Linked DNA regions of Chondromyces crocatus. Each later gene encodes a partner of the first gene's protein in a complex. Links are inferred from orthologs where the notes say so. Each region holds a gene or a part of one and is shown on either strand. Other genes may lie near its edges.

Region 1 (3,353 bases):
ACGGGCTGGTGCCCGTGCCCGAGATCCAGTTCTCCGACTTCATCTTCCCGGCGTACGACCAGATCGTGTCGGAGCTGGCGAAGTTCCGTTACCGCTCCGGTGGCGAGTACCCGGCGAAGGTGGTGGTCCGGACGCCGGTCGGCGGCGGCATCCGCGGCGGGCACTACCACTCGCAGTCCCCGGAGGCGCAGTTCATCCACGTCGCCGGGCTGAAGGTGGTGTGCCCGTCGAACCCGGCCGACGCGAAGGGGCTGCTCCTCGCGTCGATCCGGGATCCGGATCCGGTGCTGTTCTTCGAGCCGAAGCGCATCTACCGCGCCGCCAAGGGCGAGGTGCCCGAGGGCGACACGGCGCTGGAACTCGGCAAGGCGCGGGTGGTGAAGCCCGGCAAGCACGTGACGATCGTGGCGTGGGGCGCGATGCTCTACGAGGCGCTCGACGCGGCGAACCAGGCGGCGGCGCAGGGGGTCGACTGCGAGATCATCGATCTGCGCACGCTCTGGCCGCTCGACATCGACACCATCGTCGAGTCGGTGAAGAAGACGGGGCGGGTGATCGTGGTGCACGAGGCCCCGAAGAGCTGCGGGTTCGGGGCGGAGATCGTGTCGCTGGTGAACGAGAAGGCGTTCCTCCACCTGGAGGCACCGCCGCTCCGGATCACCGGGTTCGATACGCCGTTCCCCTACACGCTGGAGAACGAGTACCTCCCGCTCTCCCACCGCATTCTTCCCGGCATCCTCCAGACCGCGAGGTACTGATGAGCAGGTACGAGTTCAAGCTGCCCGACATCGGCGAGGGGGTCACCGAGGGCGAGATCGTGAACTGGCTGGTCGCTCCAGGTGACACGGTCACCGAGGATCAGCCGATGGTCGAGGTGATGACCGACAAGGCGACGGTGACGATCACCTCGCCGAAGGCCGGGAAGATCCTGGAGACGCGCGGCAAGGCCGGGGAGATCGTCCCCGTGCACGACGTGCTGGTGGTGTTCGATCTGTCCGGCGGTGGCGCAGCCGCTGCGGGCGGGACGGCACCGCAGGCAGCCGCAGCGGAGGAGCCCAAGGCAGAGCCGAAGAAGGAGCTGGCCGCCACGGCGGTCGGCGACATCAAGGAAGACCTGCCGGGGATGAGCTTGATGACGGTCGCAGCGCCGCAGGCCGCAGCGCCGGCACCGAGCCAGGCAGCGGCGTACTTCAACGAGAAGCCGCTGGCGACGCCGGCGACGCGCAAGCTCGCGCGGGATCTCGGGGTGGACCTGAAGCAGGTGCCGCCGACGGGGTCGAGCGGGCGGGTGACGAGCGACGATGTGCGCTCGTTCAAGTCGTCGGGTGGTGCCGCGTCCGGCGGGGTCGCCCAGGTGCCCGTGGCGGTGGCTCCGGGGACGGCGCCGGCAGCCGTGCCTCCGGTGGCGACCGCGGTGCATCCGGCAACGCCAGCAGGCTCTGCGCCTCCCGGGACCCCGGGGACGCCCGAGCCCGCCGTCGTTGCACAGCCGGCGGCCACGCCTGCCGCAGCGCACGCTGCGCCGGCCGCACCGCAGCGCACGCCGACGAAGATCGTGTCTTCGGCGAGCGGCGGCGACGAGCAGGACGAGCGGATTCCGCTGCGCGGGGTGCGGAAGCGCATCTTCGAGCAGATGGGTCGCTCGAAGCAGACGGCAGCGCACTTCACCTTCGTGGAGGAGTGCGACGTGACGGCGCTGAAGGAGCTGCGCACGCGGCTCAAGCCGGCAGCAGAGAAGGAGGGCGTGAAGCTGACGTTCCTGCCCTTCATCGCCAAGGCCGTGGTGGCGGCGCTGAAGAAGCACCCGTCGCTGAACAGCGCGTTCGACGAGACGTCGCAGGAGATCGTGGTGCGGAAGTCGATCCACCTGGGGATCGCTTCGGCCACGGAGGCCGGGCTGACGGTGCCGGTGGTGCGCAACGCGGACCGGAAGAGCATCCTCGACATCGCGCGCGACATCGGGCGGCTCGGCGAGGCGACGAAGGCCGGAAAGGTTCGGCCCGAGGATCTCGGTGGGTCGACGTTCACCATCACCTCGCTGGGACAGCAGGGTGGGCTCTTCGCGACGCCGATCCTGAACTTCCCGGAGGTGGGGATCCTCGGCGTGCACCAGATGAAGCAGAAGCCGGTGGTGCGCGACGGGCAGATCGTGGTGGGCGACGTGATGCTGCTGTCGCTGTCGTTCGATCACCGGATCATCGACGGGCATGTGGGCGCGGCGTTCGCCTACGAGATCATCAGCTACCTGGAAGACCCGGATAAGCTCTTCCTGGGGACCTGAGCGTCCTCCCCGTCAGCTCGCGAAGGGTGCTTTCCCCGAGCGCCCTTCGCGCGTGCCCTCCCCGTCAGCTCTCCCTCTGCCAGAAGGCTCCCCCGAGCGCCGCGTGCCTCCACCGAGGTGTGCGGCCCGTCGCGCGCATCCGCAGACGGATTCAGCGCAGGAGCGCTTCGCGGAGGCGTCTCGCCGTGTCGAGGTCGAGGGGGCGGAATGGCGCTGAGCGGCCACGCACGGTCTCCTTCCATCGCTCGAAGGAGCGGCGTGGGCTGATGCGGGTGCCGTCGGAGCTGCGCTCGGCGTGCCGGTTCGGGTCGCCAGCCCAGGAGAGGGTCTGTACGAGTTCGGGGCGGAACCAGAGCAGGGTGCGCTCGCCCTGATCGTCGAGGGTGATGGCGAGGACACCGGCCGCGATGTCCTGGAGTGCGGCCCCCGGCGGCCAATCGTTCGCCAGGGTGTGGCTGGCGTAGATGCCATCCGCCTGCTGCGCAGCGATGAAGCGAGCCAGGGCTCGGACCTCGGGTTCTCCTGGCGTGTCGCCGAGGCGCTGGCACGCGGCGCCGTCGAGCACGGCAACGCCGCCGCACGAGAGGAGTGAGGTCGGGGTGGGCGTCTCGGAGGCGAGCGCGAGGAGGTCGTGGGCAGCGGTGAAGCGCGCGATCAGGGCGTCGTGCGCGGCCTCGACGCGGGCGCGCTCGTTGCGGTCTTCGCGGTCTTCTTTCTCGGTCACCTGCGCAGAGACCAGGTCGCCGATGAAGGCGCAGTTGGTGCGGGTCTCGTGAGAGAGGGCCCAGGGGGTGCGGTGATGGCAGGCGATGAGGCCCCAGAGGTGCTCGCCACGGTGGATGGCCAGCGACATGGAGCCGCCGACCTCCATGTTCGCGAGGTACTCGACGTGGACGGCGGAGACGCCACGGAGGTGGGCGTAGCTCAGGTCGACGGGGAGGCCGGTGAGCGGGTTGTGCTCGGGGAGGAGGCGGGAGGGGGTGTAGCGGGCGTCGACGATGACCCGGACCGGGCTCTTGGTGTAGAGGGCGCGGACTTGCCTGGGGACGTCGTTCGTTGGGAAGCGGAGGCC
Region 2 (3,204 bases), 8.7 Mb from region 1 along the record:
CAGCCGCCCTTCCAGAGCCTCCAGCAGCCGCTCGACTTCGACAAGTGCCAGGGCCGCGGCGATCTGCGCTGTCAGGCGCTCAACCAGGCGGGCACCATCGCGGGCTGCCTGCCCAGCTGCAACAGCAACGCAGATTGCAGCGGGCGCGCCTGCGACAAGCGTTCGACCGTCTGCGTGGACACGCCGAACACGGGCCTCCCCAACGGGACGCAGTGCGACCCCAATGCGGCCGTGGACCCCTGCGAGGCGCTCTGCGTGAACTTCGGTGACGGCCTCGGCATCTGCAGCCAGGCCTGCAGCCTCGGCGGCCCCGACCTCGCGGACTGTGGTGGTCTGCAGAACGGGCTCTGCGCCTACGCCTCCGGCAACGCGCCTGGGCTCAGCGACCTCGGGTTCTGCGCAGCTCCCTGCAGCGCACACACCGACTGCGCCAACCCGCACCTGTTCTGCACCTCGGTCGGCCAGAACCTCGGCTTCTGCTTCGGCGCCGGTGAATGCCCCAACGGTCAGGGCGACTGTGAGGCCGGCGAGACCTGCCACCAGACGTCGGGAGGCCCGTTCTGCCTCGACAACACCTACCCCTGGAATGACGGCGGGACGGGTGGCGGCGGTGCTGGCGCAGGTGGCGATGGTGGCGCTGGTGGTGCTGGTGGCGCCGGTGGCGCCGGTGGCGACGGCGGCAACTGAGCTGTTCGCATGATCCGTCGCTGAGCTGACTCGGTGACGCGACGCACGCCGAAGGCGCCTTCACGGCGCTTTCGGCATTTTTGTCGGTGGGGTGTTTGCGTTCGCGGCCAGGTCGTGTAAGTCCGGCTCGCGCCGGGTGCCTTGGTGTGGCCTCGGCTTGTCCTGCCGGGCTCCCCTCCCCACGTTCTGGTGGACGTGCTGTAGGGGACTCGTACCGAGCAACCCCCGGCAAGCGTCATCGAGCGGAGATCAGGATGAAGACCTACGACGCCATCGTCATCGGCGCGGGCCCTGGCGGCTACCCCTGCGCGATCCGCCTCGCCCAGCTCAAGCAGAAAACCCTCTGCATCGAGAAGGAGTCGCCCGGCGGGGTGTGCCTCAACTGGGGATGTATCCCCTCCAAAGCACTCATCGGAGCGGCGCATCTCTACCACAAGGCCAAGGATGCCGATTCGATGGGCATCCGCGTGGGCAGCGTCGAGGTCGATCCCGAGAAGCTCCAGGACTGGAAGGAAGGGATCGTCAAGCGCCTCACCGGCGGGGTCCGTGGCCTGCTGAAGGGGAACGGCGCCGACCTGATGATGGGCAGCGCCCGGATCACCGGCCCGCGCCAGGTGGAAGTCACCCAGGCGGATGGGACCGTGGAGACGATCGAGGCAACCAAGGGAATCGTCATCGCCACGGGGTCGAACACGATCGAGCTGCCGTCCTTCAAGTTCGATGGCAAGCAGATCATCGGCGCGAAGGAGGCGGTGAGCCTGCGCGAGATCCCGAAGCGGCTGCTCGTGATCGGCGGCGGGATCATCGGGCTGGAGCTCGGCATGGTCTACCAGAGCTTCGGCTCCGAGCTGACCGTGGTCGAGGCCCTGCCGGATCTGCTCACCGGGATCGATCCCGAGTGCACCAAGATCGTCGAGCGCCGCCTCCTCAAGCGAGGGGCGACCATCCACAAGAACGCCAAGGCCTCGGGCTACGAGCGCCTGGCCGACGGCTCGATCTCGGTGAAGATCGATCAAGATGGCAAGCAGATCACGGCGAACGTCGATGTGGTGCTCGTCGCCATCGGCATGAGGCCGAACTCCCGCGAGCTCGGGCTCGAGCAGGTGGGCGTGAAGGTCGATCAGCGCGGCTTCGTCCCGGCGGACAAGTTCTGTCGGACCAACGTGCCGTCGATCTATGCGGTCGGCGACGTGAGCGGCGTCCCGATGCTGGCCCACAAGGCCACGAAGGAGGGTGAGATCGCCGCCGAGGTCATCGCCGGGCACAAGGCGGAGAAGGACTGGGTGGCCATCCCCAGCGCCGTCTTCACCGACCCCGAGATCGCCACGGTCGGCCTGAGCGAAGCCGAAGCGAAGGAGAAGGGGATCGAGATCCTCGTCGGGAAGTTCCCCTTCTCGGCCCTCGGCAAGGCGATGGCGATGAACGAGACCGAAGGCTTCGTGAAGATCATCGCCGACAAGACGACCAAGCAGGTGCTCGGCGTCCACATGGTGGGCCCCGAGGTCAGCGCGATGATCAGCGAGGCCGCGCTCGCGCTGGAGATGGCGGCGTTCCTCGAAGATGTGTCGCTGACCGTGCACCCGCACCCGACGCTGGGCGAGGCCTTCATGGAAGCCGCCGCCCACGCGATGGGCTCTGCCATCCACATCCTCAACCGCTGAGCTACGAGCGGCGCCGAGCGGCCTTCGGGGGCTCGGCGCTGCGGCGCTCGAAGCACGCATCGGGCACGTTGCGTGCGTCACGCACGAGCCGCGTTGCGTCGACGAAGGCGGCGGTGACCGGGTCGTGGTAGCCGCTCGCCCCCGAGAGGCCCTCCAGCTGGCCCTGGTAGTGCCGCACGATGCGGCCCATCAGCACCTCACGAAGGTACTTTCCCACCATGGAGGCCAGCGCCACGCAGAGATCGCTGGCGTCGCCATCACGGACGAAGGCGATCTCTCCCAGCTCCGGGAAGTGGTACGCGCTCCGAGCGCGGGTCTCCTCCACGACGGAGTGAAGGCGCCCTCCCAGCGGGCCGAAGACGCTCGAGTACTTCCCGAAGCCGCCCACTTTGCCGCATACGGCGGCGACCTCGGCCCCTGCGAGGTCACGCAGCTCGAGTACCAGGCGTTCCATCGCGTGAAGGTCGAGCAGGAAGCGGTTCTTTCCGGCCATCGCGCCGTCGTTCAGGCGGCGGGTACAGAGGATGATGGAGCGGACTGCGACGAACTCGATGCCCTGCGCGGCGAGCCGATCGAGGTCCTCATGAAGCGCCTGCGTGAGGCCGCTTTCGGTCTCGAAGGCCTCTTCGCAGCTCGACCAGCATTGCGATGTCACATGCTCGGGACAGGGGGCTTGCAGGGTCTCGTGGTCATCGAGCGAGAGGGCGTGGATGAGCGCGTCCGGAGAGCTGGCGTCCCTGGTGCGGCCCGCGCCACGCTCCACCAGGGCGCGTGCCCAGGCTTCACCGAGCCCGACGTCTCCGTACGCCATGAACTGCTTGGAATCTCCGAGACGCTGCGCAAGCGCACCACGTGG

Evidence for each region. The genes of interacting proteins can lie anywhere in the genome.
Region 2: the proteins of CMC5_RS32695 (region 1) and lpdA are in contact, whole or in part, in a crystal structure (PDB 1EBD), measured with the Geobacillus stearothermophilus proteins. The link is inferred for Chondromyces crocatus from one-to-one orthologs. Residues at the interface, in WP_033016211.1 of Geobacillus stearothermophilus: Ile130, Ala131, Met132, Pro133, Arg136, Arg140, Glu141, Asn155, Arg157; in WP_049624544.1 of Geobacillus stearothermophilus: Pro340, Ser341, Asp344, Tyr345, Arg403, Asp406, Val408, Glu431, Ala432, Gly433, Asp438.

What each region holds. Positions count from the first base shown.
Region 1 is NZ_CP012159.1:9,075,457-9,078,809, forward strand. The notes cover bases 20-3,019. They hold CMC5_RS32695 (dihydrolipoamide acetyltransferase family protein), read left to right. Parts: upstream 20-757; coding sequence 758-2,281; downstream 2,282-3,019. Other genes in these bases: CMC5_RS32690 (alpha-ketoacid dehydrogenase subunit beta), read left to right, coding at 20-758; CMC5_RS32700 (GAF domain-containing protein), read right to left, coding at 2,433-3,019. Outside these bases: more of CMC5_RS32690, read left to right, coding at 1-19; more of CMC5_RS32700, read right to left, coding at 3,020-3,353.
Region 2 is NZ_CP012159.1:383,562-386,765, forward strand. Bases 294-3,144 are described here. They hold lpdA (dihydrolipoyl dehydrogenase), read left to right. Parts: upstream 294-941; coding sequence 942-2,348; downstream 2,349-3,144. Other genes in these bases: CMC5_RS43855 (hypothetical protein), read left to right, coding at 294-687; CMC5_RS01405 (hypothetical protein), read right to left, coding at 2,350-3,144. Outside these bases: more of CMC5_RS43855, read left to right, coding at 1-293; more of CMC5_RS01405, read right to left, coding at 3,145-3,204. UniProt on the Escherichia coli protein: Lipoamide dehydrogenase is a component of the glycine cleavage system as well as of the alpha-ketoacid dehydrogenase complexes.